DNA from 2 places in the Bacillus paramycoides genome. Region 2 is predicted to be linked to the other one. Evidence: a T-box and tRNA genes for the amino acid it is inferred to sense, from the RefSeq annotation. Region 2 holds a T-box; the other holds one or more tRNA genes.

Region 1 (15,866 bases), 520 kb from region 2:
AGTTAAGGGTATGATTGAGAATATTTTATTTTATTTTTACCCATACTAGCAGTAATTGGATTTTATAGGAGGCTAGTATGGAAGGGTATTATTATTGCAGACATTGCGGGAGTGATGTAGGCTCCGTTACCGCAGAAAAAGTATATAGCGACGTTTTATTTCAACTAACAGAGCAAGAAGTAGTAGAGATGATTCATTTTCATGAGAATGGAAATATATATATACAAACGATTTGTGAATTGTGTCAAGAAACGCTCGCATCTTATCCTGAGTATTATGAATATGAAAAATTTCTGCAATAAAATGTTGTCGCTTTGGCATGTCCAAAGCATTTTTCTGTTTTCTTTTTCCGAAATATTTGCATAAAATACAGCGGCTTGCTCTTTATGTTGAGAGGGGTTTTGAAAATGATAGGTTTATTAGAGCAATTTTATAAAAATGAAGAGATCCAATCGGTTATTAATGGATTAGAAGATGGTTTAAAAGAGCAACTTGTATCAGGTATGGCAACCTCTTCTCGTTCGTTATTAATGGCGGCCTTATATAAAAAAACAAAAAAATCACAACTTATTGTGACGCATAATTTATATCAAGCACAAAAAGTACACGAAGATTTAGTGGCGTTACTTGGTGAAAAAGATGTGTGGCTATACCCAGTAAATGAATTGATAGCATCAGAACTTGGTGTTGCAAGCCCAGAATTGAAGGCACAACGCATTGAAGTATTAAATCGCTTAGCTGCAGGAGAGCATGGGATTATTGTAGCACCAGTCGCAGGGTTACGCAGATTTTTACCAATGAAAGAATTGTGGAAGCAAAGGCAAATCGAAATCAGTCTAGGGCAAGAGATTGATTTAGATACATTCTTGCATACCTTACATCATATTGGCTATGAGCGTAAGTCGATGGTAGAAGCTCCTGGGGAATTTAGTTTGCGCGGGGGAATATTAGATATTTATCCACTAACTGAAGAGTTACCAGTTCGTATTGAATTCTTCGACACAGAAGTCGATTCTATTCGATTATTTGATGTGGATGAACAGCGCTCTCAAGATAAAAAAGAAAGTGTTAGATTCGGCCCAGCAACGGAGTTCTTATTTTCACAGGAAGAATTGAAATCGGGGATTAAGCATCTTGAAGAAGGCTTGACTAAGACGATGCAAAAACTTTCCGATGACAAATTGAAGACTACGGTGCTTGAGACGGTAAGTCATGAAATTGAGATGTTAAAAAACGGGCAAAGTATAGAACAGATGTTTAAATATTTATCTATTTTCTATAACGAACCTGCTAGTCTGATAGATTATTTACCAGAAGATGGTGTTGTGATTTTAGATGAGATTTCCCGTATTCAAGAAACAGCATCACATCTTGAAACGGAAGAGGCGGAATGGTATATATCACTTCTTGGTGAGGGAACGATTATTCAAGATTTATCTTTCTCCCACTCGTTTGAAGAATTTCTTCATCATAAAAAAAGAAGCTTTGTATATTTAACGTTATTCTTACGTCATATCGCCCATACACACCCACAAAACATTGTGAATGTAACATGTAAGACAATGCAAGATTTCCATGGACAGATGCAGTTATTGAAAACTGAAATTGATAGATGGAACGAAGGGCATTTTACGACGGTTGTGCTAGGCACAGATGATGAACGTGTAAAAAAACTACAACATATTTTAAGTGACTATGATATTGAGGCAGATATTGTAGAGGGCACAGATATATTATTGCCTGGAAGGTTACAAATTGCTGTAGGTGATTTACATGCAGGATTTGAAATGCCGATGCAAAAACTTGTTGTCATTACTGAAAAAGAGCTTTTTCATAAGAAAGTTAAAAAATCACAACGTAAGCAAAAGTTATCTAATGCTGAACGTATTAAAAGTTATTCGGAATTAAAAGTTGGGGATTATGTAGTTCATGTAAATCATGGTATAGGTAAATTTTTAGGTATCGAAACATTAGAGATTAATGGTGTCCATAAAGATTATTTAAATATTAAATACCAAGGTAATGATAAGTTATACGTTCCAATCGAACAAATTGACCAAGTGCAAAAATATGTAGGATCTGAAGGTAAGGATCCGAAAGTTTATAAATTGGGCGGAAACGATTGGAAGAAGGTCAAAACGAAAGTTGAAAAATCTGTACAAGATATTGCAGATGACCTAATTAAACTATATGCAGAGCGTGAAGCTTCAAAGGGTTATGCATATACACCAGATACGGCAGAACAACAAGAATTTGAGTCTTCTTTCCCGTATCAAGAGACAGAGGATCAATTACGTTCTATTGAAGAGATTAAAAAGGATATGGAACGAGGACGTCCAATGGATAGGCTTCTTTGTGGCGATGTAGGGTATGGAAAGACAGAAGTAGCTATTCGTGCGGCGTTTAAGGCGATTATGGATGAAAAGCAAGTTGCAATTTTAGTGCCGACAACGATCCTTGCGCAACAACACTATGAAACAATTCGAGAGCGTTTTCAAGATTATCCAATTAATATAGGATTGTTAAGTAGATTCCGTACGAGAAAACAGCAAAATGAAACGATTAAGGGCCTAAAAGATGGCACAGTAGACATTGTAATTGGAACACATCGTATTTTATCTAAAGATGTTACTTATAAAGATTTAGGTCTTCTTATTATTGATGAAGAACAAAGATTTGGTGTAACGCATAAAGAAAAAATTAAACAATTAAAAGCGAATGTCGATGTATTAACATTAACGGCAACTCCAATTCCGCGTACGCTCCATATGTCTATGCTTGGTGTGCGTGATTTATCTGTTATTGAGACGCCGCCGGAAAATCGTTTCCCGGTTCAAACGTATGTAGTAGAGTATAATCCAGCATTAATGCGAGAAGCGATAGAACGAGAGCTTGCAAGAGGTGGTCAAGTTTACTTCCTGTATAATCGTGTAGAGGATATCGAACGAAAAGCAGATGAAATTTCGATGTTAGTTCCAGACGCGCGTGTAACTTATGCACACGGGAAAATGAACGAAAGTGAATTAGAGTCTGTTATGCTATCGTTTTTAGAAGGGCAGCATGACGTTCTTGTAAGTACAACGATTATTGAGACGGGTGTAGATATTCCGAATGTAAATACGTTAATTGTATTTGATGCAGATCGTATGGGATTATCACAGTTGTATCAGCTCCGTGGACGTGTTGGACGTTCTAATCGTGTTGCGTATGCATACTTTGCATACAAACGAGATAAGGTGTTATCAGAAGTTGCTGAGAAGCGTCTGCAAGCCATTAAAGAGTTCACAGAGCTTGGATCAGGTTTCAAAATTGCGATGAGAGACTTATCAATTCGTGGTGCGGGTAACTTGTTAGGAGCCGAACAACATGGATTTATTGATTCTGTCGGCTTTGATTTATATTCTCAAATGTTAAAAGATGCAATTGAACAGCGTAGAGGAACAGACGGAGTTGAAAATACCGTTAATGTTGAAATTGATTTAGAAGTAGATGCATATTTACCGGATGCTTATATTTCAGATAGTAAACAAAAAATTATGATGTATAAACAATTTAGAGGTGTTTCTGCAATTGAGGATATTGAAGAGTTGCAGGAAGAGATGATAGATAGATTTGGTGATTACCCGCAAGAAGTTGGTTACTTATTACAAATCGCAAATATTAAAGTGTTGGCAATGAAAGAACAAATTGAGTTAATTAAGCAAAATAAATTTGAAGTAACAATTCTGTTCTCAGAACAAGCGAGTCAAAACATTGATGGCGGAAAATTATTCATGCTTGGAAATAGTTTTGGACGTATGATTGGTCTGGGAATGGAAGGATCACAATTGAAAATCGTTATGAAAACAAATGGCTTAGAGACATCGAAGTGGTTAACAATTGCTGAAAATTTATTAAAAGGCTTGCCAGATGTAAAAAAAGAAGTCATAAATGCCTAATATTAGATAAAAAAATGCAATTCGACGTGCATAGAAGAACTAATGTGTAAAATACTATGTCTAACAGTTGGTGATTTTTACATGAACAGGTAAATTCACCACTTTGATCATCAGTAGAAAGTGAGGCAGCATTAGAATGAAAGCAACTGGAATCGTACGTCGAATTGATGATTTAGGTAGGGTAGTAATCCCGAAGGAAATTCGTAGAACTTTACGTATTCGAGAAGGGGACCCACTAGAAATATTTGTAGATCGCGATGGAGAAGTAATTTTAAAGAAATATTCTCCAATTAGCGAACTAGGTGATTTTGCAAAAGAATATGCAGATGCTTTATATGATAGCTTAGGACATAATGTGCTTGTATGCGATCGAGATTCTATTATCGCAGTATCAGGTGTATCAAAAAAAGAATACTTAAATAAAAGCGTTGGCGATCTAATTGAAAAAACGATGGAAGAAAGAAAGTCTGTTATTATGACGGACGAAAGTGATATTTCCATTATTGATGGTGTAACAGAAAAGGTTCATTCTTATACAGTTGGACCAATTGTTGCAAATGGAGACCCAATTGGAGCTGTCATTATTTTTTCAAAAGAAGCTATTATAAGCGAGATTGAGCATAAAGCAGTTAATACTGCTGCAAGTTTCTTAGCGAAACAAATGGAACAGTAAGGATGTATAATTTTGGAAGTAGTAATCTTTCCTAATTATGATATTTCTTCTTGAGAGATCAATTATTTGGAGATATGTATATTGAATGAAGGTAGCGCTTTGCTACCTTTTTTCGTTGAACATTTCTAGCGTTGCACGAACGTATGATTACTCGTGTAGGTAAGGAAGCTTGTCCTTTTCTTTATGATATAATACGAGGGGTGAGAATAGAAAAAGGAGTTTTCTTGTATGGAATCGAAGAAGTATCAAGCCTTTTGGCGAGGGGCTATTATATTAACAATCGCAAGTTTTGTTACAAAGGTATTAAGCGCCTTTTACCGTATTCCATATCAAAATATAGCGGGTGACATTGGTTTTTATATTTATCAACAAATTTATCCGTTTTATGGATTTTGTTTAATTTTAGCTACTTATGGGTTCCCCATTATAATTTCAAAAATGGTTGCGGAACGATTAGGACGAGGGAAAAAGCAAGAAGCAGAGGAAATTATCTGTGTATCTTTTTGGTTTTTATTAGGGATTGGTTTCATAGGATTTTTTACACTATTCTTTGGTGCCGAAGCAATTGCAACAGCTATGGGTGATATACACTTAGATAAGTTATTACGTGTTATTTCCTTTTCATTCATATTGATGCCGTTTTTATCTGTAGCAAGAGGATATTTTCAGGGGTTCAATAATATGATGCCAACAGCTGTTTCACAAGTGATAGAACAAACAATTCGTGTTTCTATTATTGTATTTTTATCTCTATTCCTAATTGCTCACGGATTTGATTTATATACAGTTGGTGCAGGTGCTATGTTAGGTTCAATCGCAGGTGGACTGATTGGGATTATCGTACTTGTACTTTATATGCGTCATGATTTTCATTCTATATTCTTCAAAAGCGTAAAGAGAATTAGAGGGAAAAAGAAGATCATTAAAATCCTGTTTTGGCAAGGATTGGCGATTTGTGTTAGTAACTTAGTGCTTATTTTTATACAAATGGCTGATTCTGTTTCTTTCTATTCTTTACTTATTGGGGCAGGAGAGCAAGCTGAAAGTGCAAAGGTGTTAAAAGGTGTTTATGACAGAAGTATCCCGCTTATGCAATTAGGTACTGTCGTAACAACTTCTTTCTCGTTGTCACTTATTCCAATTATAACAGCGGCGAAGGAAAGAGGAGATCTTACCTTTATTCAAGAAAAGGTAAAGTTAGCAATGAAAATAACATTTGTTATTGGATTTGCAGCGGCCATTGGATTAACTTGTATTATTCAGCCTACGAATATTATGTTGTTTGAAAATAGTGATGGGTCAGATGTTTTATCCATTTTATCTTTATCTATTTTATTTAGTTCATTGTCAATTACGACCGCTTCTATTTTGCAAGGGTTAGGACAAACATTAAAACCAGCAATATTCGTTATATTTGGGGGTTGTTTAAAGTTAGCTTTAAATTATATATTAATGCCGTATTTTGGTGTGAAGGGAGCTGCAATTGCAACGCTAGTTGCGTTAATTGTAATTTCTGTACTAAATAGTGTATTACTTATGCGAGGTGTATCTGAATCGCTTATCGACAAACGGAATATGTTAGGTGTAGTTATTAGTGGTATCGGTATGGGATTTGTATTAATAGTGTTTATGCGTGTATTGCAAATGTCTGGATTAGTAATTGATACGGAACATAGAGGAATCGCGACACTTGAGGCATTATTAGGTGTAGCTATCGGTGGATTAGCATATATGTTTTTAATTTTAAAATTACGTGTATTTACAAAAGCGGAAATAGGAACCGTTGTGAAAAAAGAGACAAAAGAAGGTTCATTGAAGAAGAGTGGATAGAGGTGGCAGGTTGTGAGTGGAATCATTACTATTTTAGGATTAGGTGCTGGTGAATTAGATCAGTTAACGATGGGTGTATATCGAAAAATAAAAGAAGCAGATCACATGTTTGTTAGAACGAAGGAACATCCCGTTATAGAAGAGTTGGAGAAAGAAGGTATACAATATACTGCTTTTGACGATGTATATGAAGCGCATGATACATTTGAAATTGTATATGAAACAATTGCGAATACATTGCTAAAACAAGCTGAAGGTGCAGAAATCATCTATGCTGTTCCAGGGCATCCGCTTGTAGCGGAAAGAACGGTTCAGCTACTGTTGGAAAAAAGTGAAGTAGCGAATATTGAAGTGCGAATTGAAGGTGGACAAAGTTTCCTTGATCCTATGTTTGCAAGTCTTAAGATTGATCCAATTGAAGGGTTCCAATTAATTGACGCTACATCATTTGAAAGAGGACAATTAGAATTACGTCAACACTTAATCTTTTGCCAAGTATATGACGCATTCGTTGCATCAGATGTGAAATTAACATTAATGGAGATGCTGCCAGATGATTATGAAGTGTATATCGTAACAGCTGCAGGGACTTCATTTGAACAAGTGAAAAAGGTGCCGTTGTACATGTTAGATCATGAAACGGAGTTGAATAACTTAACGAGCGTATATGTACCACCAGTTCAGGAACGTGCGTCCTTGTATCAACAGTTTGATGTACTTCGAGAAATTATTGCAGACCTTCGTGGCCCAAATGGTTGTCCGTGGGATAAAAAGCAAACGCATCAATCTTTAAAGAAGTATTTAATTGAGGAAGCTTATGAAGTATTGGAAGCAATTGATGAAGAGGATGACGATCACTTAGTAGAGGAACTAGGTGACGTATTACTACAAGTTATGCTGCATGCTCAAATCGGAGAAGATGAAGGTTGGTTCTCTATAGATGATATTATTCGAACTTTATCTGAGAAAATGGTTCGTCGTCATCCGCATGTATTTGGGAATACAGATGTAAATAGTGCCGATGAAGTACTTGCCAATTGGGAAGAAATTAAAAAACAAGAAAAAGGATTTGTGAAAGAATCCGTTTTAAATGGAGTTCCAAAAAGTTTGCCGCAGTTACTACGTGCGTATGAAATTCAGAAAAAAGCTGGTAAGGTTGGTTTCGATTGGGTTGATGTGCAACCGATGATAGAGAAAGCCTTAGAAGAATGGCACGAGTTCCAACAAGAAGTTACAAACATGGATGAGGCGAAGATGTTAAGTGAATTCGGCGATTTACTATTTGCGTTTGTTAATATAGCTCGTCATTATAAAATAGATCCAGAAGAAGCGTTACGTTCAACAAATGAGAAATTTGTCGGTCGTTTCTTATACATGGAAGCAAAGGTAGCTGAAATGAATAAAGAGATGCAAGATTTATCATTAGAGCAGTTGGATGTTTTATGGGAAGAGGCAAAACAAACAGAGCGTTAATAGGGGGATTTGATATGCGTTTAGATAAGTTTTTAAAAGTATCACGTTTAATTAAAAGAAGAACATTAGCAAAAGAAGTAGCTGATCAAGGAAGAATATCAATTAATGGTCAAGTGGCAAAAGCGAGTTCAGATGTGAAAGTAGCTGATGAATTAACAATTCGTTTTGGTCAAAAAATAGTAACTGTAAAAATAAATGAATTGAAAGAAACGACTAAAAAAGAAGATGCCACAAATATGTATAGTTTAGTTAGCGAAGAAAAGGTAAAGGCTGAAGAAGGCTTGTTCTAAAATCGATTATCCCTTCATACATTACTATTAGCTAGTATAAATGTATGGGGGGATTTACGTGAATAATGGTTACTCACCTATGTCTTCTAATCAACAAAATGTTTCTGTAGAGCATGATATTATTATGCGTGGCAGGCGTGTAATTGATATTACCGGTGTAAAGCAGGTAGAGAGTTTTGATAGTGAAGAGTTTTTGCTTGAGACTGTAATGGGCTTTTTAACAATTCGTGGTCAAAATTTGCAAATGAAAAATTTAGATGTGGAAAAAGGTGTTGTATCGATTAAAGGGAAAGTTCATGAGATGCTGTATATTGATGAGAATCAAGGGGAGAAAACTAAAGGATTCTTTAGTAAGTTGTTTAAATGAGCCTAACAATTCAGTTGTATACGATGCTCTCAATGATCGGAATGGGTGCTTGGATTGGAGCGTCTTTAGATACATACCAACGATTTTTAAAGCGGCAAGAACGTAAACGTTGGCTTGTGTTTATACATGATATACTATTTTGGATTGTCCAAGCATTATTCGTCTTTTACGTATTGCTTCTTGTAAATGAAGCTGAACTACGTATATATGTATTTTTGGCATTATTATGTGGTTTTGCGGCGTATCAAAGCTTATTGAAAGCAATATACATGAGACTGTTAAATTTTCTCATCTATATTTTTATGCAAACAACACACTTTTTTGTTCAAATTATAAAGCTACTCATGATAAAACCTGTTATTATTATAGCGCAGCTATTTATTGCATTTATATTATTCTTATTTCGTATACTGCTTTCAATTGGACATGTGTTATGGAAAATGGTGATTTGGATATTACTTTTCATATGGAAAGTTTTTTTCTGGCCTGTTCGATTTATTGCTTCGCTCATATGGAAACTTCTCCCTAATCGTGTTAAACTTTTTATAATGAAACATGTAGGGTTCCTGCAATATATAGCAAAATTGAAGGAACATATCTTCCAATTATGGGAGCGTATAAAAAAGAAGTTAGGGGGACCTCGGAAATGAGGGAACTGAGACAAAGAACAATCGAAAAACAGAGTCCAAATCCTGTTAAAGAGCATATAATACAAACGGATGAGAACAGGAAGCGACTTTATCGCCGTTTAGCGGTTTTTCTTGTCTTTGCTTTTACAATTATTGCGAGTATTAGTGTAACGTTTTATCAACAAAACAGTTCCATTAAAGCAAAAGAAGCAAAAGTTAAGGACATGAAAAAAGAACTGGATTCATTAACGAACAAAGAAAAAAGTCTAAAAGACGAAGTTCAAAAGTTGAATGATGAAGAGTACGTATTAAAGATTGCTAGAAGGGATTATTTCTTCTCTGGAAAAGGGGAGATAATTTTTCCTGTTTCTAAGTAGAGTATGTCTTATTGACACTATATTTTAGGATTATATATAATAAAGTAAAATTTGACTTTTTAACCACTAAGGAGGAGCATTTTTTTTATGTCAATCGAGGTAGGCAGCAAGTTACAGGGTAAAGTAACAGGTATTACAAATTTTGGGGCTTTTGTGGAGCTGCCAGAAGGCTTAACGGGTCTTGTTCATATTAGTGAAGTTGCTGATAATTATGTGAAAGATATTAACGATCACTTAAAAGTGGGCGACCAAGTAGAAGTAAAAGTTATTAACGTTGAAAAAGATGGTAAGATCGGTCTATCTATTAAAAAAGCGAAAGAGCGTGAAAAAACAGAAGGAGATCGTCCACGTGGTGAATACCAACGCGGTGGTGATCAACAACGTTCTGGACGTCCACAACGTAATCGTTCTTTCAACAGAGATAACCGTGGTGGCGGTAACGACCGTGCTCCAAAAGAAACATTCGAGCAAAAGATGGCACGTTTCTTAAAGGATAGCGAAGATCGTTTAACTTCTTTAAAGCGTAACACAGAATCTAAACGTGGTGGCCGTGGCGCACGTCGCGGATAATAACAATGTTTAATTCTTAGTATATAGAGAGGTGCCCAGGGCGATTGCTCGGGGTGCTTTTTTATATGTGAAAATATATTTTTAAAAAAGTTTTCAAGATGTGTTGACTTTAAATTATATCTAGGGTAAGATACTAATTGTCCGTTAAATAAGACGACATGGCGGTGTAGCTCAGCTGGCTAGAGCGTACGGTTCATACCCGTGAGGTCGGGGGTTCGATCCCCTCCGCCGCTATATTTAATTTTAACGGCCCGTTGGTCAAGTGGTTAAGACACCGCCCTTTCACGGCGGTAACACGGGTTCGAATCCCGTACGGGTCATCTAAAAAAGATCATGCAAATGTGCATGATCTTTTTTTTGTTAAATAAATTAAGACATACAACACTTCTACAAAATCACCCTATATTTTCTGAATGTTCGGTTAAAATATTAAAAATAAAATACATACCGTGTATATATGTAGAGTTATTTCGAATAAAAAGTCGAACGATTATAAAAGTGAAAACTGTTGTTTTGACAAAAATCCCAATAATCATCTTTTATAATGACAGTAATTAAACTATGCAGGTGGTGTTAAAAATATGCCTAAAGCAGGAAGGAATACTATGAATACAAGTGCATTGGCAATGAATGAAGGTCAGCTTGGAGGAGTAAAGTGGACGAGTAAGTTGCGAATGAAGTTTGAACAAGTTTTCTTTAGATGGGGATTTATTATTGTTGTTATTGGTTTTCTTTTGGGACGAGCATATATATTAACAAACATTTTACCGTTTGCACTGCCGTTTTTTGCTGCTGTTTATGTTATGAAGCGGGATAAAATGCCGCTCGCGTTCTTGGCTCTAATGGGAGGCGCACTTTCAGTTTCGATAGATAATTTATTCTTTACCTTTGCATCTATCTTTACTTTCTTCATTTATAATATCTTCTTTAGTCGGTTTACACGTAAAACTGTTGGACTTGTACCATTCCAAGTATTTATCTCCGCATTAACCGCACATTTAGTTGTTGTATATTTTGCACAACAAACTGTTACCATGTACGATTTACTCGTTAGTACGATTGAGGCAGGGCTTAGCTTCGTATTAACTATGATATTTTTACAAAGTGTCCCGCTTTTAGTAGAAAGAAAAGGGAAACAACAAGCATTAGAGACGGAAGAAATCGTTTGTTTAATTATATTACTAGCATCTGTTTTAACAGGTACAACAGATTGGTTTGTATATGACGCTTCTATTCAACATATTTTTACTAGATATTTAGTGCTCGTGTTTGCATTTATCGCGGGAGCTGCTACAGGGTCTACAGTGGGAGTTGTCACTGGATTAATATTGAGTTTGGCGAATGTCTCCAGTTTGTCCCAACTTAGTCTGCTTGCTTTTTCTGGATTGCTTGGTGGTTTGCTAAAAGAAGGGAAGCGATTAGGTGTTAGTTTAGGTTTATTAATTGGGACGAGCTTGATTACGCTATATGTAGACAAGCAAACAAACATTGTGACAACTTTAATTGAATCTGGTGTAGCAATTGCTTTCTTCTTATTAACGCCGAAACTTGTTATGGATCGTATTGCTAAATTCATGCCAGGCACACAGGAGCATTCGCAAGATCAACAACAGTATTTAAGAAGAATGCGTGATGTTACAGCGAATAAAATCAATCAATTTGCCAATGTATTTGCTGCTTTATCTAATAGCTTTTCTGTATATGGATATGTGGAGGAGGAAGATAAAGAGACAGAGGCAGATTTGTTCTTAAGTACAATTACTGCAAAAACATGTCAAACGTGTTTTAAGAAAGATCAATGCTGGGTAGTTAATTTCGATAAAACGTACGATTATATGAAACAAATAATGAGCGAAACAGAAGAAGGAACTCTGCAGCATAATCGGAAGTTAGTTCGTGAATGGGACAAGCATTGTGTGAGAGGCAAGAAAGTGACGGATTTAGTAGCAGGTGAATTAGATCACTTCTATGAGGGACAAAAATTACGAAAACAAATGAAAGAAAATCGTAGAATAGTAGCGGAGCAATTGTTAGGTGTATCAAAGGTTATGGAGGATTTTTCCAAGGAGATACAAAGAGAAAGAGAAAATCATCAAGTACAGGAAGAACAGATTCTGCAAGCATTTCGTGATTTTGGTGTAGAAATAGAGCATGTTGATATTTATTGTTTAGATAGAGGAAGTATTGATATTGAAATGTTGATTCCAGTTGCATCTAATGAACATGGAGAGTGTGAAAAATTAGTTGCACCAATGCTTTCTGATATCCTAAAGGAAAATATAGTTGTGAAACATGAAGAAAAATCTTCTTACCCGAACGGCCACAGCTTAATATCATTTGGTTCAGCAAAAACGTATTCTCTTGATACCGGCTTGGCCACAGCTGCAAAAGGCGGTGGGTTTGTTTCGGGTGATTCTTATGCGATGATGGATTTAAGTGTTGGGAAATATGCCCTTGCAATTAGTGATGGCATGGGAAATGGGCAAAGAGCTCATATGGAGAGTAAAGAAACAGTGAAATTATTACAAAAAATACTTCAGTCAGGCATCGATGAGGAGATAGCGATTAAATCTATTAACTCTATTCTTTCTTTAAGAACAACAGAAGAGATGTTTACGACATTAGACTTAGCTATGGTAGATTTGCGGGATGCGAGTGCGAAGTTTTTAAAGATTGGATCGACGCCGAGTTTTGTTAAACGCGCAAATAATATTTTGAAAATTGAGGCAAGTAATTTACCAATGGGAATTATTGAGGATGTTGAAGTTGATGTAGTGGGTGAGCAATTAAAGACGGGCGATATTCTTATTATGATGAGTGATGGGATTTTTGAGGGCGCGCAGCATGTGGAGAATCACGAGTTATGGATGAAGCGGAAAATTAAAGAGTTACAAACTGAAGATCCACAAGAAATTGCTGATATCATTATGGAAGAGGTGATTCGCTCTGGCGATGGTTATATAAATGATGATATGACTATTGTAGTAGCGAAAGTGAAGAAAAATATGCCGAAGTGGGCTACCATTCCAATTGTAGGAATGCAAGCGCAATAAACTTGAAGTGTGATGTTTCTCTCTAAAAACCTAGGTGGATGCCTAGGTTTTTTTGCTTTAAAAGATAATAATATTATTTTTGCGAATATGTACGGATGATGTAAGATAAAAATGTAATTTTTGTATATCTTTTTTTTGCACAATGTTTGTAAAAGTTGTACCATTATAAACAAGGTAACTAACGTTGCTGTTCTTGTTTAATGAAAGGTGATTACGAAGTTGAAAGATACATTTGTTGAAAAAGTAGATGACTTTGTAAAGCAGCATGATGTATTAAAGGAACGCTCAACAATTGTTGTAGGGGTTTCTGGTGGTCCTGACTCTTTAGCTCTTCTATATTATTTGTTAGAAAAAAGAGCAGCAAAACAGTTTGAGATTGTAGTGGCGCATGTGGATCATATGTTTAGAGGTGATGAATCTCATGAGGACCTACAGTTTGTGCAGGACCTTTGTAAAGGACTGGGAGTTATTTGCGAAACGATAAGGATTAATGTGTCGCAATATCAACAGCAATACGTGATGAATGCACAAGTTGCTGCTAGAGAATGCAGATATGCATTTTTGGAAAGAATAATGAAGAAATATGATGCGAGGTATGTAGCCCTTGGACATCATGGTGATGATCAAGTAGAGACGATTTTAATGCGCCTTGTAAGAGGGAGTACTCCAAAAGGATATGCAGGAATTGCAGTGAAGCGTCCTTTTCATAATGGGTATTTAATTAGGCCGTTACTTGGAGTAACGAAGGAAGAGATTATTGATTACTGTCATAAGCTAAAAATAATTCCTCGTATAGATCCAAGTAATAAAAAGGAAGTATATACAAGGAATCGATTACGTAAATATGTTCTTCCTCATTTGAAAGAAGAAAATCCACAAGTGCATGAGAAGTTCCAAAAATTTAGCATGCAGATGCAAGAGGATGAGGCGTATTTGCAGGAATTAGCTTTTGAGAAAATGAATAAAGTAATTACAAAAAAAAGTGATAAACAAATTAGCTTATCAATTCCTGCCTTTGAATCCATGTCTATGCCTTTACAAAGAAGAGGGATTCAACTAATATTAAACTATCTTTATGAATATAAGATTCCATCTTCTCTTTCCTCTATACATATTGACAAAGTGATTGAGTTTTTTAAGCGGACACAACCTTCGGGTTCACTTGATTTCCCAGGTGATTTAAAAATTGTTCGCGCATACGAGGAGTGCAGCTTTGAATTTAAACAAGAAATTGTTTCCCCTTTTTTACAAGATTTATCAGTGCCCGGGACAATTACGCTATCGAACGGGGATATGCTTGTAACAGAGGTGAGCGAAGATATACCAAGTAACATGAATGAAACAGTTTTTGTTGCTAAGTATAATGATATATCATATCCACTTCGTATTCGTTCTAGAGAAAATGGAGATCGCATGTCAATACAAGGTATGAATGGCACCAAAAAGATAAAAGCTATTTTTATCGAAGCGAAAGTACCAAGAGAAAAAAGAGAAGAATGGCCGGTCGTTTGTGATGCAAGTGGGAACATTATTTGGATACCCTTGTTAAAGCGATCTGCATTTGCTATCTCGAAAGAGGTAACAAAGAAAGATAAATATATGATTATTCACTACAAAAGCAAGGAGTCTTCCGGGAGGATAATGAAATGATGAATCAAGATATCGAAAAAGTATTAATTTCTGAAGAACAAATACAAGAAAAGGTGCTCGAGTTAGGTGCAATTATTGCAGAGGATTATAAAAATACAGTACCTCTTGCGATTGGTGTACTAAAGGGTGCAATGCCATTCATGGCAGATTTATTAAAGAGAACAGATACATATCTTGAAATGGATTTTATGGCTGTATCTAGTTACGGTCACTCAACTGTTTCAACAGGCGAAGTGAAAATTTTAAAAGACCTTGATACTTCTGTAGAAGGTCGCGATATTTTAATCGTTGAAGATATTATTGATAGCGGTCTTACACTAAGCTACTTAGTAGACCTATTTAAATATCGTAAAGCGAAGTCTGTAAAAATTGTTACGTTATTAGATAAACCAACAGGCCGTAAGGTAGATTTGAAAGCGGATTATGTTGGATTTACTGTACCACATGAATTTGTTGTAGGGTATGGATTAGATTATAAAGAGCAGTACCGTAATCTTCCTTATGTAGGAGTATTAAAACCAAGCGTTTACTCAAATTAATTAAATACAGGCGTCACAATTGTATAGGAAAGTTTTTCTATGTTACGATTTACTATAGTGTTTATGCCGTGAGAGGAGGTTAGGAATGAATCGTATCTTCCGTAATACCATCTTTTATTTACTGATATTCCTAGTAGTAATTGGAATCGTGAGCTATTTTAATGGTTCGACACAAAAAACGACATCAGTTAGCTACGATAAATTCATTACTAAACTAGAAAAAGGTGAAGTTCGTAATGTGCAACTTCAACCGAAAAATGGTGTATTTGAGGTAAAAGGACAATTTAACAACTCTAGCCAAGGAGAACAATTTGTTACTTACGCACCAAATACCGAGGAATTACAAAAGAAAATTAATGACAAAGCGCAAGGTGCTGAAGTTAAGTATCAACCAGCAGAAGAAACAAGTGCTTGGGTAACATTCTTTACTTCTATCATTCCGTTTGTTATTATCTTCATTTTATTCTTCTTCTTGTT
Region 2 (15,866 bases):
AGTTTCAAAATTTAAATGTAGAAGAACAGCAGCAATTATTACAATTACTAAAAAAATTACAGTGAGAAAAATTTTTAAAATAAATCTTGAATTCGAGATAATATGAGGTGAAGGGTATGTTTAGAAAAGTTGATCATAAAAATATGGGAAGAGCAAATCACGGTTGGCTAAATACACATTTTCATTTTTCATTTGCGAATTATTATAATCCTAATAACATGAACTTCGGTGCATTACGTGTAATTAATGATGACCTAGTAGCGGCACAAACTGGTTTTGATATGCATCCGCACCGAGATATGGAAATCATTTCGTACGTTGTAGATGGTGCTTTAACACATGAGGATAGCATGGGAAATCGTGGAACAATTGAGCGGGGGCATGTTCAATATATGAGTGCTGGCACAGGGGTATTTCATAGTGAGCATAATTTAGGAAATGAAACATTACGTTTACTACAAATTTGGATTTTACCAGACCGTGCGGATCATAAACCAAACTATGGTGAGTTTAAATTTGATTGGAGCAAACGTGAAAACGAATGGTTTCATATGGTATCTCCATTAGAAGGAGAGGCACCAATTCGAATTCACCAAGATGCGAATTTATATTCTTTATCGTTAGATGCTGGAAAAGAAATTCGTTTTCCTGTGAAAGAAGGCCGTCAATTGTACCTTGTACAAATTGAAGGAAGTAGTGTAATCAATGGTGAAAATCTTGTTATGCGTGATGCAGCAGAAGCGGTGGAAGAAGATATTCATATTGAAGCGAAAGAGCAATCTCATTATTTAGCAATTGAATTGAAAAAACAATAAAAGGTTTATAGAAAAGAGGACATCCGATAGATGTCCTCTTTTTTTGAGTGGAATTGTCAGAAAAAACTTTCTCAAATTTCCAGTAAAGGTATCACCTTGAAAAACAAGAATTGTATAAAAGTGTCAAAAATCTTTATGGGAATGGGGAATGTTATAGTGAAAAAGCAAGTCATTTCATCAGCATTAGCGTTAACTGTTATCGCCGGGGGATTTGGAGCAACGACAACGAAAGCGGAAGAACAAAAAATTCAATATCATCAAGAGTTTAAAACACCTGCATACATAGGTGAAGAATGGAAAGCACCAGAAGGACTAGGTAAAAAAGAAACGGTCTTTCAATATTTAGAGAGTAAGAAAGATATGTTCAAATTAGCAGGAAATATTGATAAACACTTTAATGTCGTTGGGGAAGAAAAAGACGCTGAATCTGGCACAACACACGTGAAGCTAGTTGAAAAACATAATAACATTCCTGTGTATGGTTCAGATCAAACTGTTACACTAGATAAAGAGAATAATGTAAAAGCATTCTTCGGACAAGTTATTCCGAATTTAGATGATAAAAATATTCCTGCATCTGCAAGTATTAGTGCGGAACAAGCAGAAACAATTGCAAAGGCAGATATTGAGAAAGAAGTTGGCCAAGTAAAGAATTATGATGGTGTGAAAAAAGATTTATTTGTGTATGAAAAAGATGGGAATTATTATCTGGCATACCTTGTTAAGGCATCGGTCTCAAAGCCAGCTCCAGGATATTGGCATTATTTTGTTGATGCAACGAATGGAAATGTAATTGAGAAATATAATGCTGTAGATCACATTACAGGATTCGGTTACGGAGTTTTAGGGGCTAGACAATCATTTGAAATTGCGCAAGATGAGAAAACAGGAGCGTTCAATTTATTTGACGGTAAACGTGGACAAGGTGTTCATACATTTAATGCAGATAATATGGATGAAAATTTATTTAACCTATTCTCGCAATGGTTTGGATATACAGGTCTAGAAGTAGAAAGTAAAAGTAAATTCTTTGATGACAAAGCAGCGGTTGATGCGCATGTAAATGCAGGAAAAGTATACGATTATTATAAAAAGACGTTTAATCGTAATTCTTTCGATGATAAAGGTGCGAAACTTATTTCCTCTGTTCACGTAGGTGAAAACTGGAATAACGCAGCTTGGAACGGTGTACAAATGATGTATGGTGATGGTGATGGTACAACATTTATTCCATTATCAGCCGGCCTAGATGTTATCGGTCACGAATTAACGCATGCTGTAACTGAACATACAGCAAATCTTGTTTATAAAAATGAGTCAGGTGCGTTAAATGAATCGTTATCTGATATTATGGGTGTCATGGTTGAGAAGAAGAGCTGGGATTTAGGTGCTGACATTTATACACCGGATAAACCTGGTGATGCACTTCGCTCTCTGAAAGATCCAGCATCTATTCCAAATCCATTAAAGCCAAGTGAAGGCTACCCAGATCACTACAATAAACGCTACACTGGAACAGCTGATAATGGCGGCGTTCATATTAACAGTAGTATTAACAATAAAGCTGCATATTTAGTATCTGAAGGCGGCGAGCATTACGACGTGAAAGTAACTGGAGTAGGCCGTGAAGCGACAGAAAAAATTTATTACCGTGCTCTTACGAAATATTTAACTGCAAACTCTGACTTTAAGATGATGCGTCAAGCGGCACTTCAGTCAGCTGAAGATTTATATGGTAAAGATTCTAAAGCTGTACAAGCTGTAACGAAAGCTTACGATGCAGTAGGCGTAAAATAATAAGAGAAAAAGACCTGACTAGGATGTCAGGTCTTTCTTTATCCCGCTATTTGCCGGGCAGTAAGACCCCCACCTCAAAATTCAGCGGAAGCAAAGAAGTTAGGTGGGGGTCGGGCTGCCCGTAAAAGCCCGATTGGTGAGGGCTGATAGTCAGTGGGGGATGAACAAAACCCCCACTGATTAAAGTTTCACTTTATTTAGTCGCGAATACCTAATGCGATTTTTGCCATACGTGACATACGTTCTTTAGACCAGGGCGGATTCCAAACGACATTTACTTCTATTTCATTGACTTCAGGTACGTTCGTTGATAATACTTTTTTAACGTCTGATACAATCTGCCCAGCCATTGGACAACCGATAGAAGTCATCGTCATCGTAATGACAGCATTATTATTTTCATCTGCCGTAACGTCATAAACTAATCCAAGATTGATAATATCAACACCGAGTTCAGGGTCAATAACAGCTTCTAAGTTTGCATATAACTTTTCTTCAAATGCTTGTTGTGACATGTGTAGCACCCCCTACATATTAATGATATCGATTCTCATTATAACGGATATATGTATAAAGTGCAGGAAATGAGCTCAAAAAAAATATCCCTCTTGGAAGAGGAATATTTTTGGAATGTCTATTCAGTTTTAAAATGAGACACAAGTTGATCTAATTCTTCAACTGTTTGTTTCATTTGTCTAGCAGTTTGTGTCATTTCATTCATCGTAATGACTTTTTTCTCAGCAGATTGTGCTGTTGCCGCTGTTTCACTAGATACTTCAGTCGAAATAGAAGCGATGTTATTCAGTGAAGCGTTCATTTCTTCAGCACTTGCAGCCATTTCTTCAGCAGTTGCTGAGATATCTTGCATTTGAGTAGATACTTTATTTACTTGTTCTACAATTGTTGTGAAAGAATTGCCAGCTTCACGAATAACATGGATGCCTTCAGATGCTTCCGAACGGCCTTGTGACATCATAGAGTTAGCAGTTTCAGTGTCTTGTTGAATTTGATGTAGTAGCTGGTTAATATCTGTTGCCGCTGTTTTTGATTGTTCAGCAAGTTTTCGAACTTCGTCAGCTACGACAGCGAAGCCTTTTCCTTGTTCGCCAGCACGAGCTGCTTCGATAGAGGCGTTTAAAGCAAGTAAGTTTGTTTGTTCTGCAATATTAGAAATAGATTGTACTGCTGTATCAATATATTTTGTATGAGTGATTAGACGTTCGACTACTTCTGACGTAGCATTTACCGCTTCGTGTATCGTTGTCATTTGTGAAACAGATTTTTGAATAACGGTACTTCCATCGTTAGCTTGTTCAGATGTAGCTACAGCAAGTTCAGTTACAGATGAAGCAGATTCAGCAATGCGCTGAACACTTACTGTCATATCGTCCATTGCAGTTGAGCTTTCTTCCATGCTAGCAGATTGCGATTGAATACTTGCATTTAAGCTAGACATCGAGCTTTGAACTTTTATTGTTGCCTCACGTGATACATTCGTCTTTTCTAACATATTTTCAGAAGCGTTTTGTACTTCCACAGATGTTTTTTGAACACGATTGATGATATGTTGTAGGTTTTCTAACATTTTATTAAATGATGTTGCGATCGTACCAATTTCATCATTACTATTTACTTGTAGGCGGGCTGTTAAGTCACCTTCATGAGATGATAATTCTTTTAGTTTACTATCAATTTGTTGAATTGGTTTTACAAGTTTACCAGAGAACCACCATGCAAGAGTGATAGCTACGATAATACAAATAACAAGTGATAGGAAGATCACATATTCAATTTGTAGTGAAGATTGATCAATTTTTGCGATAGATTGATCACGTAGCTTAGCTTGTTCATTACTATAATTTGTGAAGTCACCAATTACTTTATAAACAGTACCATTTTCTGCATAAGCTACTTGTAAAGCCTCTTCCCATTTTTGTTCTTTTGCAAGGGTGAAAACTTTTTCTTCAATAAATTTTCTCCAAGCCGATCCTGATTCCATTGTGTTTTTCACAGATTGAGAAAGGTTAGGATTTGAAAGAAGTTGCTCTTTCTTATCTTCAAGAAGTTTACTCATGGAGTTAAATTTGTCTAATTCGACTTGATCATGTTGTAATAAATAACCTCTTAAAGCAGAGAGCTGTACTTGATAAGCATCCCCGCGTTCTTTCAATTGTGTTGCCAAAGGGGAAATTTCTTTTTGTAATGCTTCAGCTTGACGAGATTGGTCAATAGCAAAAAATAAAATAAAAGCTAAGGCGATACCAAATAAAACGCAAATCGTTCCCATCATGAACATTAGTTTTTTTCGAATGCTAATAAAATTCATATAATAAAAAGCCTCCTTTGTGAAATCATAGTATTAGAATTAATTAATGTAAAAAATTGAAAGAAAGCTTTACTCCGTCTGGAATAAAGCTTTCTTCTTTCCTTTAGGAATTATAGCAGACGGAATGAGAGATAGAAAGAGATATTTTAAAGTGAAAAAAGAGAGATTGTAAATCTCTCTTTTTTCACTTTAAGCATTTGTTTTGAAATGAGAAACGAGAACTTCAAGTTCTTGTACAGTCGATTTCATTTCAGATGCCTTTTTAGCGACGACACTCATTTTGTTTACTTGGTCACCAGCTGAAGTTGCTGTTTGTGATGTTTCGGCGGCAACTTCATTTGAAATAGAAGCAATGTTATTTAAAGCTGCATTCATTTCTTCAGAACTTGCGGCCATTTCTTCAGCAGTTGCAGACATTTCTTGTATTTGTGTAGAGACTTTGTTAATGTGGTTAACAATTTCTGAGAATGAAGATCCAGCGGTACGAATGACTGTAATTCCTTCAGACGCCTCTGATTGACCTTGCTCCATCATTTCATTTGCTATTTTTGTATCTGCTTGAATTTGATGAAGTAAATGGTTAATATCAGTTGCTGCTAATTGAGATTGTTCAGCAAGTTTTCGCACTTCATCGGCAACAACAGCGAAACCTTTCCCATGTTCGCCAGCACGGGCTGCTTCAATTGAAGCATTTAAAGCAAGTAAATTCGTTTGTTCCGCTATATTAGAAATAGATTGAAGTGCAGTATCAATATGATTGGTGTGCGTAATGAGTCGCTCTACTACTTGTGATGTAGCATTAACAGCATCATTAATGGTATGCATTTGTGTAATAGATTTCTCAATGACTTTATTCCCACTATCTGCTTTTTCTGAAGTTGTAACAGCTAGGCTAGCAACAGAAGAGGCGGATTCTGCAATACGCTGAACACTCGTTGCCATATCGTCCATTGCAGTTGAACTTTCTTCGATGCTGGAGACTTGTGAACGAATATTATGCTCAAGAGCATTCATAGTTTCCTCGGTTTTTGCTGTATTTTCCATAGAAGCAGTTGTTTCAATAAACACATTTTCAGACGCTTCTTTTACACTTGTTGATGTTTGTTGCACTTGTTGTATGATACGTTGTAAGTTAGCGAGCATTTGATTAAAGGAATTGGCGATATCACCGATTTCATCTTTACTCGTTACGTGCAATCTAGCTGTTAAATCGCCATCTTGAGAAGCTAATTCTTTTAATTTCTTATCAATTTGTCGTATCGGTTTAACGAGTTTACCAGAGAACCACCATGCTAATAAAATAGCCGTTATTGTACATGTAATGAGTGAGAAGAAAATAATATATTGAATAAGAGATGAAGAAGACTCTACGTCAGCAATTAATGCGTCACGTTTATCATTTTCTTCATTTGCGTATTTAGTAAAACGACTTAAAAGGTCATTTACATAATCTGTTTGAGCTAAAGCGATTTTGGATGCTTCGTCCCATTTTCCTTCTCGAGCGAGAGGGAGGACTTCATTATCTACGACGCTCCGCCACTTTGCCCCCATTAAAATCGCTTCTTTCATTCCTTCAGGGAGCTTTTTATCACTTGTTACTTTTTCTCTAGTATCGGCTAGTTTTTTTCCTTCTCGGTTGAATTTATCCAATCCTTTTTGATCGTGTGAGAGTAAATATTCTTGTAAGCCAGCAACTTGTGCTTGGAACCAATCGCCACGTTCCTTTAAAATTGTTGCTCTTTTTGATACATCATTTTTCAAAGTTTCAACTTCATTTGCTTGATTCATAGCGAATGAAAGAATAACAATAAGAGCAATGCTAAATAAGGAACAAATACTTAAGAGTGTGAAGAGTAGTTTTTTTCGAATACTAACATATTTCATCGTTACCCCTACCTTTTGAAAACTGTTTATTATGATTTATAAATGTTAATACAGAATTAATAAAAACATTATTATGAAGTTATTAATCTGTTCAATGAAAATTATAGCAGATAATGGAAGATGGCAAGTCAGTATGAGTAAATGTTCTTAAAATGTATACATTTGCATATCAAAAAATTCATGAATAAAAATTAGAAATCCTATTGTAATTTGAAATAACATCATGTATACTTCTAATTAGTTGATAACGATTATCAGTATCAACTATAAACATTACTCTTCGTTATGTTGGTCATACCCCTTTTTGACGACGTAAGTCAGAGACGAAATGTTGAAATATCTTGTGTCCTATTCTACAGAATTATGGTAATCTCCAACCTCAACTTATATGCGTGAGCATGCAAAAAAGGATCCTATCCGTGAAGGGATCCTTTTTTGCATGCTGTCGCAATTAATGTATATAAACCAGGTACACGCTCTTCCATTCCTTCCGGTGCAGTAGGAGGGAAGACCCACCTTTGATGAGACCCGCGTTCTTCAACTAGTTTTTCAATTTTAAAATGTGCTTCTGCAAGTGTTGTAATAATTTCTCCTAGCGTCCAGCGACGGATGGTTGTTTTAGGTAACGATTCTTTCTGCGCTTCTGTAAGTAGAATGCTATAAGCAACATCATCTTCAATTAATTCTTCATCAAAATAATTTCCATTAGCCCGAAATGATGGGTGGTCGCTCCCTAATAATTTCGTGTAAACAGGATGATAGTCGCGAAGGATAAGTATTCCATTTTCTTTCAGTAAGGTAGCAATTTTTTGAAAGAGAGGTTTTAAATCTAGAAAGTAATGGAGTACACCAAGTTCCAGCAATACGATATCAAATGATTCGGAGAGCGGCGCATGTAGTACATCAGAAACGACATACTGGATAGAGACACCTGCTGCTTCCGCAAGTTCATTTGCATATTTTGCATTACTTGCTGAAATATCAACAACTGTTACGTGAGCTCCTAAAAGAGCGAGAGCAACGGCTTTATTGCCTTTTGAACCGAGTAAATTAATAATACGTTTTCCTTTTGGAGATTGTATGTAAGGTAAATAGTGATCTACTTCGCGCATGGGATCTTCCATAAGCTTTTTCGCATAATCAGCTGGCGCCCCGTGGCGATTCGTCCAAGCTTCATACGCAGCTGCATTCCAGCTTTTTTCATTACGTGCGCTTAGTTGTTTTTGATTCAATCGTATCACTCCTTTCGTGAACGTATAGTTATTCTATGAGAGGATGGGATTTCCTCTTCTTTCCGAATAAAAGTTTGATTTTTCTGTGATTAAGTCGTAAAATACGTGTTATATATATAAGCATTGAAAAGGAAAAGTAGGATGAAACCATTCTTTCCAGAGAGCTTCGGTAGCTGAGAAGAAGCAAGAATCTTCATTTGAACAATGGCCTTTGAGCTTCGTCCCGAACTTATCAAATGATAATAGTAGGCGGCGACGAGAGTTGGTACTCGTTATCAAAACCACAGTATAAGAGCATATAGCTCCGTACTTGTTAAGGCTAATTATGTGAGTAATTGGCGAAATAAGGTGGTACCGCGACTGTTTATACAGCCCCGCCCTTATCTTTTTTAGATAAGGGTGGGGCTTTTTTATATTTAAAAGGAGGGATGTAAGATGAGTATTTTTATTGGAGGCGCTTGGCCATATGCAAATGGTTCGTTACATCTTGGACATATTGCGAGTTTGTTACCTGGAGATATTTTAGCACGTTATTACCGAGCAAAAGGTGAGAATGTGTTGTATGTATCGGGAAGTGATTGTAATGGAACACCGATTGCAATTAGAGCAAAACAAGAAGGTGTGACGGCTAAGATAATTACTGATAAGTATCATGAAGAATTTGAGCGATGTTTTCGTAGCCTTGGTTTTACTTATGATTGTTATACACGTACAGATAGTGAGCACCATCATAAAACGGTTCAAAAAGTCTTTTTACATTTATTGGAGGAAGGCTATATTTATAAGAAAACAGTAGAACAAGCGTATTGTGAAACGTGTACGCAGTTTTTACCTGATCGTTATGTAGAAGGCATTTGTCCACATTGCCATGAAGCAGCAAGAGGAGATCAATGCGATGCGTGTTCAGCTATTTTAGATCCACTTGATTTGTTAGAAAAGAAATGTAAGTTATGTGGTAGTACGCCATCCGTACAGGAAACAGAGCATTTCTATTTCGCATTGCATACATTTCAGGAGCAAATTAAAAAGGCTGTAGAAACAGCAAAACAAACAGGAACATGGCGCGACAATGCGATTCAACTAACAGAGAGATATGTAAAGGAAGGATTACTAGATAGAGCTGTGTCACGTGATTTACCAATCGGGGTACCAATTCCAGTAGAAGGGTATGAAGATAAGAAAATTTACGTATGGATTGAAGCAGTGACAGGATATTATTCGGCGAGTAAACATTGGGCTGAAGAAACAGGGAAAGATGATCAAGAGTTTTGGGATAGGGAGGCGAAAACATATTATGTACACGGAAAGGATAATATTCCGTTTCATTCTATCATTTGGCCAGCGGTATTGCTTGGAATAGGAGAAGGAGCAATACCACATCATATCGTTTCGAATGAATATTTAACAGTTGAAAAAAGAAAATTATCTACAAGTAAAAACTGGGCAGTATGGGTGCCTGACATATTAGAACGCTACAACTCAGATTCTATTCGTTACTTTTTAACAGTGAACGCACCAGAAAATCGTGATACTGATTTTTCTTGGCGTGAATTCATTTACAGTCATAATAGTGAATTGTTAGGTGCATACGGAAACTTTGTGAATCGGACATTAAAGTTTGTTGAAAAATATTATGGTGGTACTGTACCGAAAGGGAGTATTGATGTAGAGCTGAAAGATAAAGTGGAAGGATTATATAAAAGTGTAGGAGAGGCGATTGAGCAAACTACATTTAAGGTGGCGCTAGAAACAATATTTGAGGCAGTGCGTTTTGCAAATAAATACTTTGATGAGAGGCAGCCTTGGAAACAACGAGAAGATGATCCAGTTTCATGCGAAGAAACGATTTATAACTGTGTGTATCTTATCGCTAATTTTGCAAATCTCCTTGAACCGTTTTTACCATTTTCAAGTGAAAGAGTTAGAAATACCTTATCGATTGTGAACCGAAATTGGGAACCTCAACATACATTGCCGAATAGAATCGATAGTGTGCAGCCGCTATTTGAACGAATTGATGTGAAACAAATTGAGCATGAGATAGAAAAGTTATATGGAGCGGTAAAGTGAGATAGAGAAAAAGACCTTTCAAATTATGAAAGGTCTTTTGTTACGCACTATGCACGCTTCTATGTTTCTTTTCTTTCCTAGCCGTAAGGAGCTGAGGGGTGAAAATCCCAAGTAGTATAAAGATGATTCCAATCCACTGCATGAAGGTTACGACTTCATGTACAAGTGTAATAGAAGCGATAATGGCCGTTGGTAATTCAGCTGCTCCTAGTATTGTACCAAGTCCTGTTCCAACTTTCGGTACGCCAATTGAAAAACAAATGACAGGTACGACAACGCCGAACAATCCGAGGAAGAAAGAGTATTTCCAAAGACCGGCTTGCAAGGCACCGTCTGTTAAAAAGGTTGGCGGGAAGAATAAGCATACGATAAGAGTAGCGCTTGTTGTCATAAGGAAGCTTTTCGTATAAGGTGGAACTTCTGTAGCAACGCGCCCACTTGCAAATACATAGAATGAAAAAGAGACAGCGGCCAATAGGCCAAAGATAATACCTTTCGTGGAAAAGTTTTGTCCGAGACCTTCAAAGACACCGCCTGCAAACAATGTTCCAACAAATAAAATAATAATAGATATAACTTTCTCACGGCTTGGAAATGTACGGTTTGCAATTGCCTCAATGACTACACCAATCCATGTGAACTGGAAAAGCAGGACGACAGCGATAGATGCTGGTAGTTCTTCTACAGAAATAGCATAGAAAATACCGGTCATACTCATTGTCGTGCCAACTGTTAGCAAGGAAAAGAATTGCTTTTTTGTTACTTTATGACGTGAAACGAAAAGAACGAGCAGAAGAAGTCCAATCCATCCGAAGACATATTGTCCTCCTAATAGTTGATGTGCTGAAAATCCATCAATGAATCCGAGTTTAAAAATAGTTGAAAGTACGCCGTAGCTACAAGCTCCGAATAAAACGAGTAATGAATACTTAAATTTCTCCATGAAAATCCTCCTTTTACATAATAAAAAACGCCCGCTATCCAAATAAGGATAACGGGCGAACGAAACAGAGTCATATACTCTACAAAATTCCGCCACTCATACGAAGTATGAATTTGGGGTATGAAATTGTAGTAGGTTTTTACATTGCTTTTGGGAATACAATAGAACATTTTACACCTTGAGGTGTGTTTTGTATACCATAAGGAAATTGATGTTTATCTAGTATTTGTTTTACAATGTATAACCCAAGACCACTACCTTGTACTAAGCCATGTTTGTCAGGGTTTGCGCGATAGAATGGTTCAAATAAATGGGCAAGTTTATCTTCATCTATTTGTGAACCTGTATTTAATACTTCTAATGCGTAACCGTTTGGCTTTTCATAAAGCTTTATATATACATGCTGATGGTCAATTGTATAATGAATTGCATTTGAAATAATGTTGAAAATGGCAGTTTGAATAAATTTAGGATCAGCTAAAACTTGTACATCTTGTTTAATGTTAGATTGAACATTTAATTGCTTTACAGATACGAAATAATCTACTTTCTTCATAACATCCTCAATAATATTAGTTAATGAGATAACTTTTAAATCTGGTTTAAATTGAGGATTTTGTATTTTGGATAATTCCGACATTTTTTCCGTTAATATGTTAATATCTTGCATCATTTCATAGGAACGTTTTAAATATTTATCTCTATCTTTATAAGCTCCAATTCCGTGAATCATGCCATCTAGTTGCCCCATAACGGCTGCGATTGGTGTTTTTAATTCATGGGAAACCATAGACATAAATTCTTTACGAGATTGTTCTAATTGTTGTTCCTTTTTGAGTTCATTTCTTAAATCTTGATTGCTCGCATGTAAATTCTTCACTATATTTGGTACTTGTGAAGCAGCTACTTGTAAATTAAAATCTGTTTGATCTGTATTTTTGTTAAGTAGCTTTTTATCTGAGAAATCAAGATTCATAATATCCTTTAAAGCATCACTCATATATTGGAAAGGTTTAGCAATTAGTTTTGCATAAATTAAAGAGCCGAGCAGAGATAATGCAAGCATTGTCGCGCCAATATGTGGAGCTAATTGCTGCAGTACATCTGTTAATTTTGGATTATCTTGTGCATCATTTGTTTTACTTGCTGCATTTTGTTTATGTAAGGCATCATTAGTAGCGACTTGCTTTTCCGTTTCTGTAAGTGGAGCAGAAGCGCTATTTTTCCCCGAAATATTTTGAGTATGTTCTTTTGCTTTTGCAGTTTGGCTAGGCTGCAAAAGGTGATTGATAGCTGTAGAGAGTGATTTATAATCTATAACCGAAGATTGGAAATTAAAAATGTCTCCCTGTGATCCAGCTTTATTTTGATTCGTTTTACTTTGGTCGTTTTGTTTATTTGAATCCGCTTGTTCTGTAGATAGCGCTCCATTTTCTTTTGCAAAACGTTCTTTATCATAGTTTGAAGCTAAGAAGTAAATAATTTGATAAAGGCAAAGTGATAAAAGAATACAAAATAATAAGGTTTTGATGAAAATATTTTTGGTGATGTTGTCTTTGCTACGATTCGATTTTGTAGCCAATGCCTTTCACCGTTTTAATATAAGGAATTCCTAATTTTTTTCGTAAGTTCTTAATATGTGTATCTATAACTCTTACATCACCATAATGTTCATAGCCCCATACCTTATTCAACAAATCACTTCTTGATAATACTTTTCCCCGATTTTGCAGTAAAGTATAAATAATTTCAAATTCTTTTGTTGTTAATTCAATTTGATTACCATGAACATAAGCGGCATATGCTGTAGAATTTAACATCAATTCATGGAATTGTAGTATCGTTGCAGCTTCGGCTTCCTTCGTTGCTGCCCTTCTTAATACAGCTTCTACACGTTTAATAAATACGGTGTAATGGAACGGTTTCGTAATATAGTCATCAATACCTAATTCAAATCCTTTAATTTCACTTTCTTCATTTTGTAAGCCTGTTAACATAATGATTGGTACATCGGATTGTCCTCGCATAATTTTACAAATACTATAGCCATCTATATCTGGTAACATCACATCAAGGAGGACAAGGTCGTATGAATTTTTTTGGAAGAGAAGAATGCCTTCTGTTCCAGCGCCAACAACATCAACGGTAAAATTTTGTGCCATTAGAAATTCACGAATTAGTTCTTGTATATCTGGGTTGTCTTCAATCACCAGTATATGCGTCATAGTAACACCTCCTAAATAACGCTTTTTACTGCAATATTCGAATTCATCATTTTTTTGATGACTCAGATTGTTTATACATATAATAAGCCCCCGCCATAAAATAATCATGAAAGTAGCAAGGGGAGTTGTTTAGTGAAACTGAATATTTAAGAATTACAGTAATTCTATTATAGTATGTATTGTAAAATTTATAAAATATTATAACTGTATAATTTTAATATCCATGTTTATCAATGTTTAGATGTTGCTTAACACAATCTATTCCTATTATATATGTAAATACAGTTGTTTTGCTACTGTAAATGAAGAAATAAAATAAGCCAAGACATAAAATTCTTGGCTACACGTAAATCGTGTTGATAGGTTATTTTACAGTGACAGTAGCCTTCTGGGGAATACGCTCAAATAACCAGTGTATATCATTGTTATACATACGAATACAACCTAGTGTTGTCCATTTGCCGATTGCCTGATTATTGTTCGTACCATGAATCGCATAAGTTGTTCCGTAAGTTCCTGCCATGTTTAGTCCGAGCCAACGGTCACCAAGTGGATTACGTGGATCTCCGCCTTTAATTTTGCCTGTATAATAAGGACGATTTTTAATTTTATTTACGATTTGGAAAGTGCCTTTAGGTGTAGGAGTAGTTGTTTTTCCAGTAGCAACAGTAAAGCTTTTTATGAACTTTCCATTTTGATAATAATCCATTTTATTTAACTGCGTGTTTACAATTAGTTGAGTGTTCGTTGTAGCTGCCTCAGCATTTGTGAATGGAATAGTTAAAAATCCTAATGATAATAGTACGCTTAATAATAGTTTTTTCATTATATTCTCCTTTTTACTATTGTAGTAGTCTTACATACAATGAATTTGTAAACCTCTTAATACTTTATTTACATTTTCATCTAATGTTTCAAAGAAGGTAGTAATTTTGGCATCGTGTTTGTTGTTTTTATCAATAAGTAATCTTTCATTTAGTAAAAGTTCACCATGTAGTCCAAAACTTTGAACTTGAATATTTAGTTCATCTTCAGTTTCAGAAATAATTGGTAAGAAGTAGTGAAAAGCTTTCGTTGGAATGATGTAGCTTTTGCCAATCATGCTTTCTTGATTTGAATTAATCCATTTTTTCGTAACGATTTTAATGTTCTTTTTTGAAACGATAAAAGACAGTGTTGTAGATTTTGTTAAACTTACGTCAAATTCATTTGTTTCACATATGTGTAAATTAAAAACGGTTTCATTTTGATGAGATTCAACATTTGTATTAATAAAATCGTGCATTTTATAAGCTTCCATTTCGTATTCACCCTTTTTTCAATTTCGAAAAATGACTTATATTTATTCAATTTAATGCTTAGTCATATATTGGTTAAATTTTTCAACAAATTCCGATATAATCTTACAATACGTATATGAAGCTAATATGAAGTTAGTATGAGTTTGTGGTGGTTTTTTATTGAGAACAAAATAAGATGGTTGTTAAGTGTTAAAAAATGGATAAAAAATGTATATTAAGTCTAAGTTTCTCGCGGTGTATATTTGTTAATTTGTTTTTAAATGAACGTACATAGAAGTAAATAAAGAACAGGAAATTTTAGTGTGATCCTTACAAAAATGTAATAAAAATGTAAGCTATTGTGATAGTTATTTCGACAATTTTTTTATACAATAATAGATAAGAAGTTGTACGTGATGGAAGGGAGAGATGACATGGAATGGATTCATGAATTATTTCAGCAATACGGGTACTATGTTGTACTTGTTGGTTTGCTGTTAGAATATATTGCACTTCCGTTTCCGGGAGAGCCAACGTTAGCATATGCGGGATTTTTAGCACATAAAGGTGATTTAAGTTTACCGATTTTAATTATCCTATCCTTTATTGGGACAAGTGTAGGAATGACAATCCAATACTTTTTAGGAAATAAATTAGGAATGCCCTTTGTTCAAAAGTATGGGAAATACGTATTTTTAACACAAAGAAAAATCGACTTAACAAGAACGTGGTTTGATAAGTATGGATACTTCCTAATTTTTATCGGTTTCTTTATTCCTGGTGTACGTCATTTTACAGGATATTTTGCAGGAATTATTAACTTACCGTTCCGCCGTTTTGCGATTACAATATACTCAGGTGCTCTATTTTGGGTATCATTCTTCTTAATTGGTGGTTACTGGTTAGGTGGGAACTTACATGATATTTTTGGAGCGCTAGAAGGTCACATCGGTAAAATCATTTTTGGAGTGATTGTGATTGTAGCAATTACGTTAGGAGTTCGTTTCCGCAAACAGTTAAAACGAGCATTATTACAAAACGCAAGTTAATATGGAATCCATTCTATGTCAAAATTTAGGAAGGCAGTGCAAATGCACTGCCTTTTTTATTTTCCAATCTATTTTAATAAGTTTTTGTTTACCTGTTTAAAACTTCATAGATTATCTTGTCAATTATTAACGTCAAAATGACAATTATAATTGACAAGAATAAGGATATTATTTACAATTTTAATTAAATAAATGAAAAAGAGGTAAGGTATGAAGCTGCAAAATCGAGTGAGAGAATTGCGAGC

Evidence for each region. A T-box is a leader RNA that pairs with one kind of tRNA and senses whether it is charged. The one in region 2 lies ahead of metG (methionine--tRNA ligase), so its partner is inferred to be a tRNA-Met.
Region 1: it encodes a tRNA-Met, which carries the amino acid that the T-box ahead of metG (methionine--tRNA ligase) is inferred to sense. The anticodon was not compared.

Annotation. Positions count from the first base shown of each region.
Region 1 is NZ_CP152427.1:53,986-69,851, forward strand. Features, by position in the region: gene pth (aminoacyl-tRNA hydrolase) at 1-6, shown strand, start outside; gene AAG068_RS00295 (anti-sigma-F factor Fin) at 78-302, shown strand; gene mfd (transcription-repair coupling factor) at 408-3,938, shown strand; gene spoVT (stage V sporulation protein T) at 4,075-4,611, shown strand; gene AAG068_RS00310 (putative polysaccharide biosynthesis protein) at 4,840-6,441, shown strand; gene mazG (nucleoside triphosphate pyrophosphohydrolase) at 6,454-7,914, shown strand; gene AAG068_RS00320 (RNA-binding S4 domain-containing protein) at 7,929-8,204, shown strand; gene yabP (sporulation protein YabP) at 8,263-8,571, shown strand; gene yabQ (spore cortex biosynthesis protein YabQ) at 8,568-9,221, shown strand; gene divIC (cell division protein DivIC) at 9,218-9,577, shown strand; gene AAG068_RS00340 (S1 domain-containing RNA-binding protein) at 9,665-10,147, shown strand; tRNA gene AAG068_RS00345 (tRNA-Met) at 10,308-10,381, shown strand; tRNA gene AAG068_RS00350 (tRNA-Glu) at 10,396-10,467, shown strand; gene spoIIE (stage II sporulation protein E) at 10,729-13,200, shown strand; gene tilS (tRNA lysidine(34) synthetase TilS) at 13,420-14,850, shown strand; gene hpt (hypoxanthine phosphoribosyltransferase) at 14,847-15,389, shown strand; gene ftsH (ATP-dependent zinc metalloprotease FtsH) at 15,475-15,866, shown strand, end outside.
Region 2 is NZ_CP152427.1:4,823,653-4,839,518, reverse strand. Features, by position in the region: gene AAG068_RS25310 (MarR family winged helix-turn-helix transcriptional regulator) at 1-65, shown strand, start outside; gene AAG068_RS25305 (pirin family protein) at 117-815, shown strand; gene nprB (neutral protease NprB) at 972-2,612, shown strand; gene AAG068_RS25295 (metal-sulfur cluster assembly factor) at 2,810-3,127, opposite strand; gene AAG068_RS25290 (methyl-accepting chemotaxis protein) at 3,247-4,938, opposite strand; gene AAG068_RS25285 (methyl-accepting chemotaxis protein) at 5,128-6,822, opposite strand; gene AAG068_RS25280 (class I SAM-dependent methyltransferase) at 7,236-8,054, opposite strand; T-box leader at 8,169-8,439, shown strand; gene metG (methionine--tRNA ligase) at 8,490-10,124, shown strand; gene AAG068_RS25270 (EamA family transporter) at 10,165-11,067, opposite strand; gene AAG068_RS25265 (sensor histidine kinase) at 11,207-12,649, opposite strand; gene AAG068_RS25260 (response regulator transcription factor) at 12,627-13,292, opposite strand; gene AAG068_RS25255 (L,D-transpeptidase) at 13,657-14,118, opposite strand; gene AAG068_RS25250 (DUF3978 domain-containing protein) at 14,149-14,592, opposite strand; gene AAG068_RS25245 (DedA family protein) at 15,007-15,621, shown strand; gene AAG068_RS25240 (helix-turn-helix transcriptional regulator) at 15,832-15,866, shown strand, end outside.